Regions from separate parts of the Pseudoclavibacter chungangensis genome, predicted to be linked through region 1. Evidence: predicted binding sites of a transcription regulator. Region 1 holds the regulator's gene; each other region holds the start of a gene.

Region 1 (4,020 bases):
ACCACGAGCAGATGCACCTCGGCCTGCGGGTTGATGTCCCTGATCGCGATGATCCGGTCGTCCTCGAAGACGATGTCGGCCGGGATCTCGCGGTCGATGATGCGGGTGAAGATCGAGGGGGCGTCGCTCGTCATGCGTCGATCCTACCCGTCCCGGACGCGCCGGGACCCGGGTCGATCCCGTCGAGGAGCCGACGGACGCCCCAGACGACGGCGAGCGCGGCGGCGCCCGCCGTGGACGTGCGCAGCACGCGCGAACCGAGCGACACGGGGACGGCACCGGCCCCGACGAGCGCCGACACCTCTCGCTCGTCGATGCCGCCCTCGGGGCCGACGACGAGCGTCAGGCGTCGCGCCTCGCGGGCCGTGGACTCCGCCAGGACGGCGGGTAGCTCCCGATCCGCCCCCGGCACGAGGACGAGGACGAGATCATCGGCACGCTCGTCGGCGCAGTCGTCGGCGAGGTGCGCGGTGTCGACGGGCTCGAGGACCGTCGGGATCGTCAGCCTGATGCTCTGTTTCGCGGCCTCGCGCACGATGCCGCGCCAGCGTGCGAGTGCCTTCCCGCGCTTGGCGGCGTCCCATCTCGACACGCTGCGCGCTGCCTGCCACGGAACGATCTCGTCGACACCGAGTTCCGTCGCGGACTGGATCGCGAGCTCGTCCCGACCACCCTTCGCGAGCGCCTGCACGAGACGCAGCGTCCGGCGCGCCGGCTCGTCGCGCACGATGGTCTCGACCGTGATCGTGACCCGGTCGCGGTCGGCCGCCGCGACAGGACCGCTCACGCCGAGACCACGACCGTCGGAGATCGTGATCCGCTCGCCGACGCGCACGCGGGCGACCGACGCGGCATGGCGGGCCTCCTCCCCCGTGAGGGATGCGCGGTCCCCGACCCCGAGCGCCGCATCGAGGTCGTCGGCGACGTAGAGCCAGGCCACGTCAGCGACCGAACCGGTCGCGGATCTTCGAGAAGAGTCCCTGTCGTTCGCGGACGAGCCTCGGGCCCTCGGGCTTCGTGCGCTCGGCGAACTGCGCGAGCAGCTCCCTCGCGCGCCCGTCGACCTTCGTCGGCGTCACGACCTGGATGGCGACGTCGAGGTCGCCGCGCACGGTCGACTGCAGCCGCATGATGCCCCGGCCCTTGATCGTGAGCACCTCGCCCGACTGGACGCCCGAGGGCACCTCGAGCTCCGCATCGCCGTCGAGTGCCTGCAGCGTGGTCGACGTCCCGAGGATCGCATCGACCATCGAGACCTCGAGGACGCACCGCAGATCGTCGCCGTCGCGGGAGAAGACCTCGTGGGGGCGCACCCGGATCTCGAGGAAGAGGTCACCGTTCGCCCCACCCGCCGGCCCGGCCTCGCCCTGCCCGGGGAGGCGGATCCGAAGCCCCGAGTCCACCCCGGCGGGGATGTCGACGGGGATCGTGACCTCGCTGCGGACGCGCCCCTGCCCCGAGCAGGTCGGGCACGGGTGCTCGATCACGGTGCCGTAGCCGCGGCAGTTCGTGCACGCCTGCTGCGTCACGATCATACCGAGGATCGAGCGGACCTGCTGCTGGACGCTGCCCGTCCCGCCGCAGACGGTGCACGTGACGGGAGAGGTGCCGGGGGCGCAGCACGACCCGTGGCAGTCCTCGCACACGACGGCGGTCGTGACCTTGACATCACGGTGCGTGCCGAAGATGACCTCGTCGAGATCCAGCTCGACGCGCACGAGCGCGTCCTGGCCGCGTTCCGCGCGGGAGCGGGGGCCGCGGCGGCCGCCACCGGACGCCTGCCCGAAGAAGGTCTCGAAGATGTCGCCGAAGCCGAACCCGCCGGCCTGGCCACCGCCCTGGTCGTACTGCCGCCTGCGCTGCGGGTCGCTCAGGGTGTCGTAGGCGTACGTGACGGCCTTGAACTGTTCCGCCGCCTCGGGCGAGGGGTTCACATCGGGGTGCAGTTCGCGGGCGAGTCGGCGATATGCCTTCTTGATGTCGTCGGACGAGGCGTCACGGCTCACGCCGAGGGTCTCGTAGTGGTCTGCCACGTGGGCAACTCCTTCATGGTGTTCGACGGGTGGTCGGTGGGGACGTGCGCGACGATCAGTCGCGGTGACCGTCGCCCAGGATGCGGGACAGGTAGCGGGCGACGGCTCGCACCGCGACCATGTTGTGCTGGTAGTCCATGCGTGTGGGGCCGAGCACGCCGAGGCGTGCGTGTGCTCCGTCACTCGAGTACGAGGTGCTGAGGATCGAGGTCTCCCCGAACCCCTCGTACGCGTTCTCGCGGCCGATGGACACGGCGACGCCGCCGTCGTCACCGAGTTCGGTCATGAGCCGCAGCAGCACGACCTGCTCCTCGATCGCCTCGAGGACGGGAAGGATCGTGGAGGGGAAGTCCTGCTCGGTGCGCGCGAGATTCGCGGCACCGGCGGTGACGACGCGGTCCTGACGGTTGGCGAGCACCTGTTCGAGGAGGTTCACGACGATCGGCGCGACGAAGGCCGCATCGGCCTCGGGGAGGATGCCCGAGACGTCGCGCAGCTCGGCGACGGCCTGCTCGAGGCGACGTCCGATGAGGCGCTCGGCGAAGCGCTCGCGGAGCGTATAGAGCAGTTCGTCCGAGATCGGCTCGGCGAGTTCGCCGATGCGCTGTTCGACCCGCCCCGAGTCGGTGATGACGATCGTGAGGACGCGACGTTCGCTCAGGCGGACGAAATCGACGTGGTGGATGCTCGCCCGCGCGAGCGACGGGTACTGGACGATCGCGAGGCCGTTCGTGAGCTGCGCGAGCGAGCGGACCGAACGGCGCAGCGTCTCCTCGAGGTCGCTCGATCCGCCGAGGAACGACTCGATCGCCCGACGCTGGGCGCTCGAGAGCGGGCGCAGGTCGGCGAGACGGTCGACGAAGAGCCGGTACCCCTTGTCGGTCGGCACCCGGCCCGAGGAGGTGTGGGGTGCCGCGATGAGCTCGGCCTCCTCGAGCTGCGCCATGTCGTTGCGGATCGTCGCCGCGGAGACGCCGAAGGCATGGCGTTCGGAGATGGACTTCGACCCGACCGGCTCGCGGTTCGTGATGTAGTCGCTCACGATGACCCGGAGCACCTCGAGGCTCCGCTCGGAAACCATGCTGCACCTCCGGCCTTCACCGCTGACTGGCACTCCATGCGCCAGAGTGCCAATCCTATCGCGCCACGGCGAGCGTGCCGTGTTCCGACTCGTGGCATGCTGATGCCGACGGCTTCGGAAACGGCCGTCGTGGAGCACAGCACCACGGCATCCGCGGATGCCGGATCGAACGAGGGGATCCCCGTGTCCGACCCACTGAACCACAACGATTCGCAGCCGAACGGCACGAACGGGCAGGATGCCGGCGGCCCGTACGGCTCGCAGCCCGGCGCTCCCGCCGACCCACAGGTGTCCGCTCACGGCGCAGCGCCGACGACCGGGGCGCCGCCGGACATCCGGAAGAACGAGGCCGCACCTGCCGCCTCGACCCAGCAGGATTCATCGTTCGGCGCCCCGCCGCAGCAGGGCTCGCCCTCTGGCGGGCAGCCGCAGCAGGGCTCCCCTTACGGCGGGCAGCCGCAGCAGGGCTCCCCTTACGGCGGGCAGCCGCAGCAGGGCTCCCCTTACGGTGGACAGCCGCAGCAGGGCTCCCCTTACGGTGGCCAGCCGCAGCAGGGCTCCCCTTACGGCGCCCCACCCCAGCAGGGCGCACCGTACGGCGGCCAACCGCCCTACGCCGGCCAGCCGCCCTACGGTGGCCAGCCGCCCTACGGTGGCCAGCCGCAGGGCTCGCCGTACGCATCCGCGCCCGCCGACGCGAGCCAACGACAGATCGGCATGTTCGCGCACCTGCTCAACATCGTGGGCGTGCTCGGCCCGCTCATCCTGTGGCTCGTCACGCGCGACCGGGGTGGCCTCGCCGACAGCGAGGGCAAGGAGGCGACGAACTGGGGCATAACGGTCGTCATCGCCGGTGCGGCGATCGGCGTCCTGAACGTCATCGTGACGTTCATCATCCCGCCGCTC
Region 2 (4,020 bases), 600 kb from region 1:
CTCACCCGCGGCCGATGGACGGGCGCGGGGCACGGTGCAATGGCCCGGTTGCAATGGCACGGCGAGGCAGCGAGTCCGCGGGTTCGTGGGGTAGCGGATTCGGCGGGTCGCGGGTTCGCAGAGGATCGGCGGCCGCCGGCTGATCCACCGACCATCGGACATCCTGTGCCGGAACGCGGAACGGGCGGCCCCGATGGGGCCGCCCGCTCGTTTTCGCGGAGGGTGCTGTGCGGACTAGAAGTCCATTCCGCCCATGTCGGGCGCGCCGGCGGCCGGAGCAGCCTTCTCGGGCTTGTCAGCGACGACGGCCTCGGTCGTGAGGAACAGACCGGCGATCGACGCGGCGTTCTGCAGCGCCGAGCGCGTGACCTTCACCGGGTCGAGGATGCCGGCCTGGATCATGTCGACGTACTCACCCGTCGCTGCGTTGAGGCCGTGACCGGCCTCGAGGCCGCGAACCTTCTCGGCCACGACACCGGGCTCGAGGCCCGCGTTGAGCGCGATCTGCTTGAGCGGTGCGTCGACGGCGACCTTGACGATGTTCGCCCCGGTGGCCTCGTCACCGTGCAGGTCGAGGGCCGCGAGGGCCTTCTCACCCGACTGGATGAGGGCGACGCCACCACCGGCGACGATGCCCTCCTCGACGGCGGCCTTCGCGTTGCGGACGGCGTCCTCGATGCGGTGCTTGCGCTCCTTGAGCTCGACCTCGGTCGCGGCACCGGCCTTGATGACGGCCACGCCACCGGCGAGCTTCGCGAGGCGCTCCTGGAGCTTCTCGCGGTCGTAGTCGGAGTCGGTGTTCGCGATCTCGCCGCGGATCTGGGCGACGCGACCCGCGAGGGCCTCGGGGTCACCGGCGCCCTCGATGATCGTGGTCTCGTCCTTCGTGACGACGATCTTGCGCGCACGACCGAGCAGGTCGACCGTGGCGTTCTCGAGCTTGAGGCCGACCTCCTCGGAGATGACCTGTCCGCCCGTGAGGATCGCGATGTCCTGCAGCATGGCCTTGCGGCGGTCGCCGAAGCCGGGCGCCTTGACGGCGACGGTCTTCAGGTTGCCACGGATCTTGTTCACGACGAGCGTCGCGAGCGCCTCACCGTCGACGTCCTCGGCGATGATCAGCAGCGGCTTGCCCGACTGGATGACCTTGTCGAGGACCGGGAGGAGGTCCTTGATGTTCGAGATCTTGCTGTTGACGATGAGGATGTAGGGGTCCTCGAAGACGGCTTCCTGGCGCTCGGGGTCCGTCACGAAGTACTGCGACAGGTAGCCCTTGTCGAAGCGCATGCCCTCGGTGAGCTCGAGCGTCGTGCCGAAGGTGTTCGACTCCTCGACGGTGACGACGCCCTCCTTGCCGACCTTGTCGATCGCCTCGGCGATGATCTCGCCGATCTGCGGGTCGGCGGCCGAGATGGACGCGGTCGCAGCGATCTGCTCCTTGGTCTCGACCTCCTTGGCGGAGGAAAGCAGCTCGGCCGTGACGGCCTCGACGGCCTTCTCGATGCCGCGCTTGAGCGTGATGGGGTCGGCGCCCGCGGCCACGTTGCGGAGGCCCTCGCGGACGAGTGCCTGGGCGAGGACGGTCGCCGTCGTCGTGCCGTCACCGGCGACGTCGTCGGTCTTCTTCGCGACCTCCTTGACGAGCTCGGCGCCGATCTTCTCGAAGGGCTCCTCGAGCTCGATCTCCTTGGCGATGGAGACGCCGTCGTTCGTGATGGTGGGCGCGCCCCACTTCTTCTCGAGAACGACGTTGCGGCCGCGCGGGCCGAGGGTGACCTTGACCGCGTCGGCGAGCGTGTTCAGGCCACGCTCGAGACCGCGGCGGGCCTCTTCATCAAAGGCGATGATCTTCGACATATGGGTACTTCGTCCTTTCCGGACGTGACATGACGTTCGTAGACTGGCACTCCCTCCACGAGAGTGACAAAACAATCTTGGCACTCGCGCATGGAGAGTGCAAGCGAACGCCGGGCGCGCGCCGGGGCGTTCGCGCACCGCGGACGGCACCGGGAACGACGAAGCGGCGCCCCTCGAACGAGGGACGCCGCCACGTGGTCGGATCGATCAGAGTGGGTGAACCGCCTCGGCCTGCGGCCCCTTGGCACCGGCACCGATCTCGAACTCGACCTTCTGGCCCTCTTCGAGCACACGGTAACCCTGCATCTCGATGGCCTTGTAGTGGACGAAGACGTCCTGCTGCGCGCCACCTTCATCGCCGTCGACGGTGATGAAGCCGTAGCCCTTTTCAGCGTTGAACCACTTGACGGTCCCGTTCGCCATTGTCACTCCCAATAACTGCTGTGTTCCTCCCCCGGACACAACGCGCCGGGGACCCCCGCCGAGCAAACTGCACCAGGTGCCGCGCCCACCTCGGAGCGGGTCGAGTCTAAAACGCATGAATGATGCAGATGAGACTGAAGTAACCAGTGTGACTGATGGGGCGCGGTGCCCCGGAAACTCCGGGCACCCCGGACCCGGTCCGACGAAACGTCTCGTTCAGCAATCAGCGCCCTCATGGGGCTCGACTGGAACAGTTCGACCGCGTCCACAAATCGTCGCCGACACCGCGGAGACGACGACGGCCCCTCCCCACGAGCACGGGAATCGCACGGCCGGGAATCCGACGCACGCGCGGACGGCCGACCCCATGCCCGTGGCCTCGTCGATCGAGTGCCGCGTCGACCGAGGCCCCTGCGGGACGCAGGACCACACGGCACGGCCACCGCGCCACTCGACCGCACGTCCGTCGACCCGGCGCCCGGGGACGCCGACGGGGTCACCGTGCGCCCGTGCGGACGCCGGGGATCAGGCCAGGTCGGTGCCGATGACGACGGTGATCGTTCCCGCGCTCGCCTGGGCGGGGTCGAGTGTGGCCGTGCCGCCACCGAGATCCTGCACGAGTGCCAGCGCCGCGCCCTCGTCGGCCGCGTCGCCGTAGTAGACGACACTCGCCGTGTGCTCGTCGTTGTCGGCGTCGCCGGTCGTGACGACGTTCCACCCGAGCCCGGAGAGTTTCTCGCTCGTCGAGCCCGCGACACCGGCCTGCGCCGTCCCGTTCAGCACCGTGACGGGCACCGCAGGGTCCCGAGCGGGCTCGGCGGGCGCCGCCTCCTGGGGTGCGCCCTCGGCGGGCGCGGCCGTCGTCTCCGTCGCGGTCGGCTCGGCGGCGTTCTGTCCCGCCGACACGACACCATCGATCACGAACATGCCGACGACGGCGACGCCGACGAGGACGACGACCGCGGCGAGGCCCCAGAGCCACGCGGCGATCTTCGCGGCACGCGTTCGCGGGGCACGGTGGGCGCCGCGCCGGTCGATGGACGGCGGGATGTCGTCGAAACGATCCTTCGGGTACTTCACGTTGGTCTACCGGGCCTTGTCGAATCGGGGAGCGGCACTGTCGAACCGCTGTCGACGCCGTTCCTCACGTCGTTCGGACCGCGAGTCACGGAGCCGACGGAGTCGGGCGATCAGCACCGGATCGTACGCGAGCGCGTCCGGGTCCTCGATGAGCGTACCGAGGATTTGGTAGTACTGGGCGGCGGAGCGGTCGAAGCGACGGCGGATGCGCTCCTCTTTGAGCGAGGTGTGTCGCGGATTCTCCTCCTCGAACCGGAGGACGTCGACCTCGAGGGGCGTCAGATCGCGGTGCGCGCCGACGACGGCCGCATCGCGTTCGCTCGACTCCGCCATGACACCTCCGGTGGCGACAGTGTATTGCGCGGTGAGCGTCCACTCGGGACGGCGCGCGTAGAATCGCCGAACGGCGATCCTCCCCGCCGGGAAGTCGAGGCATCCATGAGCGAGTACGACGTGCAGCGTCCGGAACACGAGTGGCGCGAGGCCCTGAGCCCCGAGGAGTATCACGTGCTGCGCGAAGCGGGTACGGAGCGCGCCTTCACGGGCGAACTGCTCGACGAGGAGCGGGCCGGCCTGTACACGTGCCGGGCCTGCGGCGCGGAGCTGTTCCGGAGCGGAACGAAGTTCGACTCCGGCTGCGGCTGGCCGAGCTTCTACGAG
Region 3 (4,020 bases), 800 kb from region 1:
GCAGTCCGCATACGGACAGGCTCCCTCGGCATCCCCCTCGACCGGCGAGGCCTCGAATTCCTCGTCGCCCAGCGGCTACGGCGGCTTCGGCCAGAGCGCGCCCGGATCGGAACAGTCGGCGTTCGGTCAGTCGTCGGCGACCGCCTACGGCCAGGCCGACGCCGGCACCGCGCAGCCCACGGCCGACCCCTACGGGCAGTCGTCCGGCTATGGCGAGCAGAAGTCGGACGCACAGTCCGCATACGGCCAGGACGCCGGACGATCCGGGTACGGCCAGCAGGGCGCGGGGCAGCAGGCGGACGCCTACGGCCAGCAGACCGGCCAGTCGGCGTACGGCCAGTCGGGGTACGGCCAGCAGGCCGCGCAAACCGCGTACGGCCAGCAGGCAACGCAACCCGCATACGGCCAGCAGGGTCAGCAGCCCGGCCAGCCCGCATACGGGCAGCAGCAGGGGCAGGCCGCGTACGGCCAGCAGCCCGGCCAGCCCGCGTACGGCCAGCAGCCGGGGCAGGCCGCATACGGGCAGCCCGGCTACGGCGGCGCATTCGGAGCGGCACCGGCGACGCAGGCCTCGCCCACGCTGGGGATCGTCGCGGCCGCACTCGGCGCGCTCGGACTCATCCTGCTGCTCTTCCCGTTCCCCATGTGGGGCATCATCCTCATCCTGCTCATCTCGCTCGCAGCGGTGGGCATCGCGATTCCCGCCGTCCGCAAGCCGGGCCTGTCGAAGACCCTGGGCTTCATCGGGATCGGCGCGGGAGCGGTCGCTGCACTCGTCGCGATCGTGACCGTCATCGTCATCCTCGCCGTCGGCTGACGCGAGCGGACGCGACGCGCGCACGAACGGCGCACCACCCGGGGTGGTGCGCCGTTCGCGTTCCGCCGACGCACGTGGCGTGGGGCGGACGGGCGTTCAGCCGCCGATGCGTTCCGTCAGGATCGCCTTGCGCTCGTCGCCGACGCGCGTGAGCACGAGCGTCGCGTCGCCGTCGCCGCGGAGGTCGAGCCGGGTCCGGAACTCGGCGGGGTCCACGTCGACCCCGCGCTTCTTGATCTCGAGCCGGCCGATCCCTCGCGCACGGAGCTCGCGTTTGATGTTCGGCACGTGCAGCGGCAGCACCTCGAGCACCCGGAACGACTGCGCGAACGGTGAGCGGACCTCGTCGTCCGTCGTCATCCAGGCGATGTCGGGTGCGATCATGTGCGCGTCGATGCGCCGGGCGAGGTCGCCGATGAGCCGCGAGCGGATCACCGCGGCATCCGGCTCGTGCAGGAACGCGCCGAGCGCCGCCACGGGCACGTCCTCGGCGGCCCCCGTCCCGACGAGCTCGTTCGACCCGGCGCGCCCGAGCACGAGTGCGGAGCGGCCCACGCCGGCGCGCTGCGCCCCACCCGCCCACACCGTCGCCTCGACGAGCTGCCCGTCGACCGACACCCACTGCGTCTCGGCCCGATCGGCCGGCGGGAGCAGCTCGTGGTCGATGCCGGGGGCGAGCTTCACGCCGAGGACGTGCTCGTCGGCGAGCCCGAGAATCCAGTCGACGGGCGGCGACCAGTCGTCCGGGCGGTGCAACCGTCGTGTGCGGCCCTCGGCCGACTCGCGCCTCGCCGGATCGAACCAGAGGCCGTCGAACGGCTCGAGGTCCTGATCCTCGGCTCGTCCGTGGCGCACCTCGACGTCCTCGAACATCGCGAGGTTGTGGGTCGCGACCGCCGCCGTCACCTCGTCGGCATCGACCGCGACGAGCTCGAACCCGAGCGACGCGAACGCGAGCGAGTCGGCACCGATGCCGCAGCCGAGGTCCGCGAGCGTGCGGACGCCCGCGGTGCGGAACCGGTTCGCGTGGTGCGCGGCGACCTGGAGGCGGGTGGCCTGCTGCAGGCCGTCCTCCGTGAACAGCATGCGCTCCGCGAACGGCCCGAACTTCTCCTCGGCCCGTCGCCGCAGGCGCACCTGGGTGAGCACGGCGGAGACGAGACGGGCATCGTGCCCAGCGGCGCGGAGGCGGGACACGAGGCGCACGACATCGCGCTCGTCGTCGACGGTGTCGGGGGAGCGCAGGAGCGCCATCCCCTCGGGGGTGAGCAGGGCGATGAGATCTTGACGGTCCACGCCACCACGCTACCGGCGGCCGGCCGCACGCGAGCGGTGTCCGGCCGGGGCGTGTGCCGCGTCGCGTCCGCTCTCGGCGGACGCGACGCGGTGCGTCCACGTTGCCCGCAGCGGGCGCCTCGTCATACACTCGTGTTAGCACTCTCCACGTGCGGGTGCTAACTCTCGAACTTCGTACTTCAGAAAGAGGTCAAACGTGTCGGTGAACATCCAGCCGCTCGAAGATCGCATCGTCATCCAGCAGCTCGAGGCCGAGCAGACGACGGCGTCGGGACTCGTCATCCCCGACACCGCCAAGGAGAAGCCCCAGGAGGGCGAGGTCGTCGCGGTCGGACCCGGCCGCATCGACGACAACGGCAACCGCGTCCCGCTCGACGTGCAGGTCGGCGACAAGGTGATCTACTCGAAGTACGGCGGCACCGAGGTCAAGTACGGCGGCGGCGAGTACCTCGTGCTCTCGGCTCGCGACGTGCTCGCGAAGATCGGCTGACGATCCCGCACCCGCGTTCGACGGCGGCCAGGCATGTGCCTGGCCGCCGTCGCCGTTCGAGCGGTCGCCCGCGCCGGGCGTAGGCTGCCGGGGTGACGCCGTCCCCCCGCTCCGGATTCCTCCTCGCGATCGGCGCCTACGGGCTCTGGGGATTCCTGCCGCTCTACATCGCACTCACGGCGCCCACGAGCGCGGTGGAACTCATCGGCTGGCGCATCCTGTTCAGCGTCGTCTTCGGGGTGCTCCTGCTCGTCTGCCTGCGCGGCGGCGTCGCCGAACTGCGCGAACTCGTCCGAGACCGTCGCATCGTCGTCACACTCGGCATCGCGGGCCTCCTCGTCGCCGTCAACTGGCTGCTCTACGTGACCGCGGTCACGACGGGCCACACGGTCGAGGGCGCCCTCGGCTACTTCCTCAACCCGCTCGTGTCGATCGTCCTCGCGCTCGTCGTCGAGCGCGAACGGCTCCGCCCCCTGCAATGGGCCGCGGTGGGCCTCGCGGTCGTCGCGCTCGTCGTCCTCGCGGTCGGCTACGGGCAGCTGCCGCTCATCGCCATCGGGCTCGCGCTCTCGTTCGGTCTGTACGGCCTCGTGAAGAAGCGGGTCGGGCCGCGCGTCGGCGTCGTTCCGGGGCTGCTGGTCGAGACGAGCCTCATCGTCCCGATCGGCATCGGGTGCCTCGTGGTCGCGGCCCTCACGACCGGCATCACGTTCGGCGCGAACGGACCGCTGCACACGGGACTCCTCGTCGCGTCGGGCATCGTCACGGCGCTCCCGCTCCTGCTGTTCGCGGCGGCGGCGAAGCGGCTGACGCTCGTCGAGATCGCCCTCATGCAGTACCTCGCGCCGAGCCTCCAGTTCGTCATCGGCGTGCGGGTGTTCCACGAGGCGATGCCCGCCGAGCGTTGGGTCGGCTTCGCGATCGTGTGGGCCGCGCTCGTCCTGTTCACGGTCGACCTCGCCCTCGAGAACCGACGCCGACGCGCCGCACCGAGCGACCCGCCGCTGTGACCGCGGCGCGGCGCGGTGCCCGGGTTGGCGGGCGCTCGCGCCGACGAGTACGCTCGTCCCATCGTGGACCGCCCGGACCTCACGGTCCGACCCGGTCGGTTCGCGCTCGTACGCCTGCTCGATGGTGACCGGTCGCAGCGGCCCGCGCGCGCGGAATGCCGCGGTGACACGGGACGTTGTCGTTCGCAGGCACGCGAGGCCGCTCCCGACGCGAACGAATGGTGGTTGCCATGACCGAACACGACCCGTTCTCCCTCACCGGGTTGACCTACGACGACGTGCTGCTCCTGCCCGGGCACACCGACGTCATCCCCTCCGAAGTCGACACCTCCACCAGGCTGACCCGCAACATCGACCTCCACGTCCCCCTCATCTCGGCCGCGATGGACACCGTGACCGAGTCGCGC

Evidence for each region. The regulator HrcA, encoded in region 1, represses chaperone genes, less so after heat shock. The targets are predictions, from matches to a motif close to TTNGCACTCGNNNNNNNCGAGTGCNAA.
Region 2: groL (chaperonin GroEL) is a predicted target of HrcA. The motif match lies at 1,935-1,961, and genes of this name have one in related genera.
Region 3: groES (co-chaperone GroES) is a predicted target of HrcA. The motif match lies at 2,249-2,275, and genes of this name have one in related genera.

Annotation. Positions count from the first base shown of each region.
Region 1 is NZ_JACCFV010000001.1:1,174,374-1,178,393, reverse strand. It holds gene HNR16_RS05265 (histidine triad nucleotide-binding protein) at 1-134, opposite strand, end outside; gene HNR16_RS05260 (16S rRNA (uracil(1498)-N(3))-methyltransferase) at 131-940, opposite strand; gene dnaJ (molecular chaperone DnaJ) at 942-2,033, opposite strand; gene hrcA (heat-inducible transcriptional repressor HrcA) at 2,089-3,114, opposite strand; gene HNR16_RS18750 (DUF4870 domain-containing protein) at 3,298-4,020, shown strand, end outside.
Region 2 is NZ_JACCFV010000001.1:572,731-576,750, reverse strand. It holds gene groL (chaperonin GroEL) at 235-1,857, opposite strand; gene HNR16_RS02500 (cold-shock protein) at 2,065-2,280, opposite strand; gene HNR16_RS02495 (LytR C-terminal domain-containing protein) at 2,806-3,360, opposite strand; gene HNR16_RS02490 (DUF3263 domain-containing protein) at 3,367-3,693, opposite strand; gene msrB (peptide-methionine (R)-S-oxide reductase MsrB) at 3,799-4,020, shown strand, end outside.
Region 3 is NZ_JACCFV010000001.1:369,496-373,515, forward strand. It holds gene HNR16_RS01615 (hypothetical protein) at 1-817, shown strand, start outside; gene HNR16_RS01620 (class I SAM-dependent methyltransferase) at 914-2,113, opposite strand; gene groES (co-chaperone GroES) at 2,310-2,603, shown strand; gene rarD (EamA family transporter RarD) at 2,696-3,613, shown strand; gene guaB (IMP dehydrogenase) at 3,844-4,020, shown strand, end outside.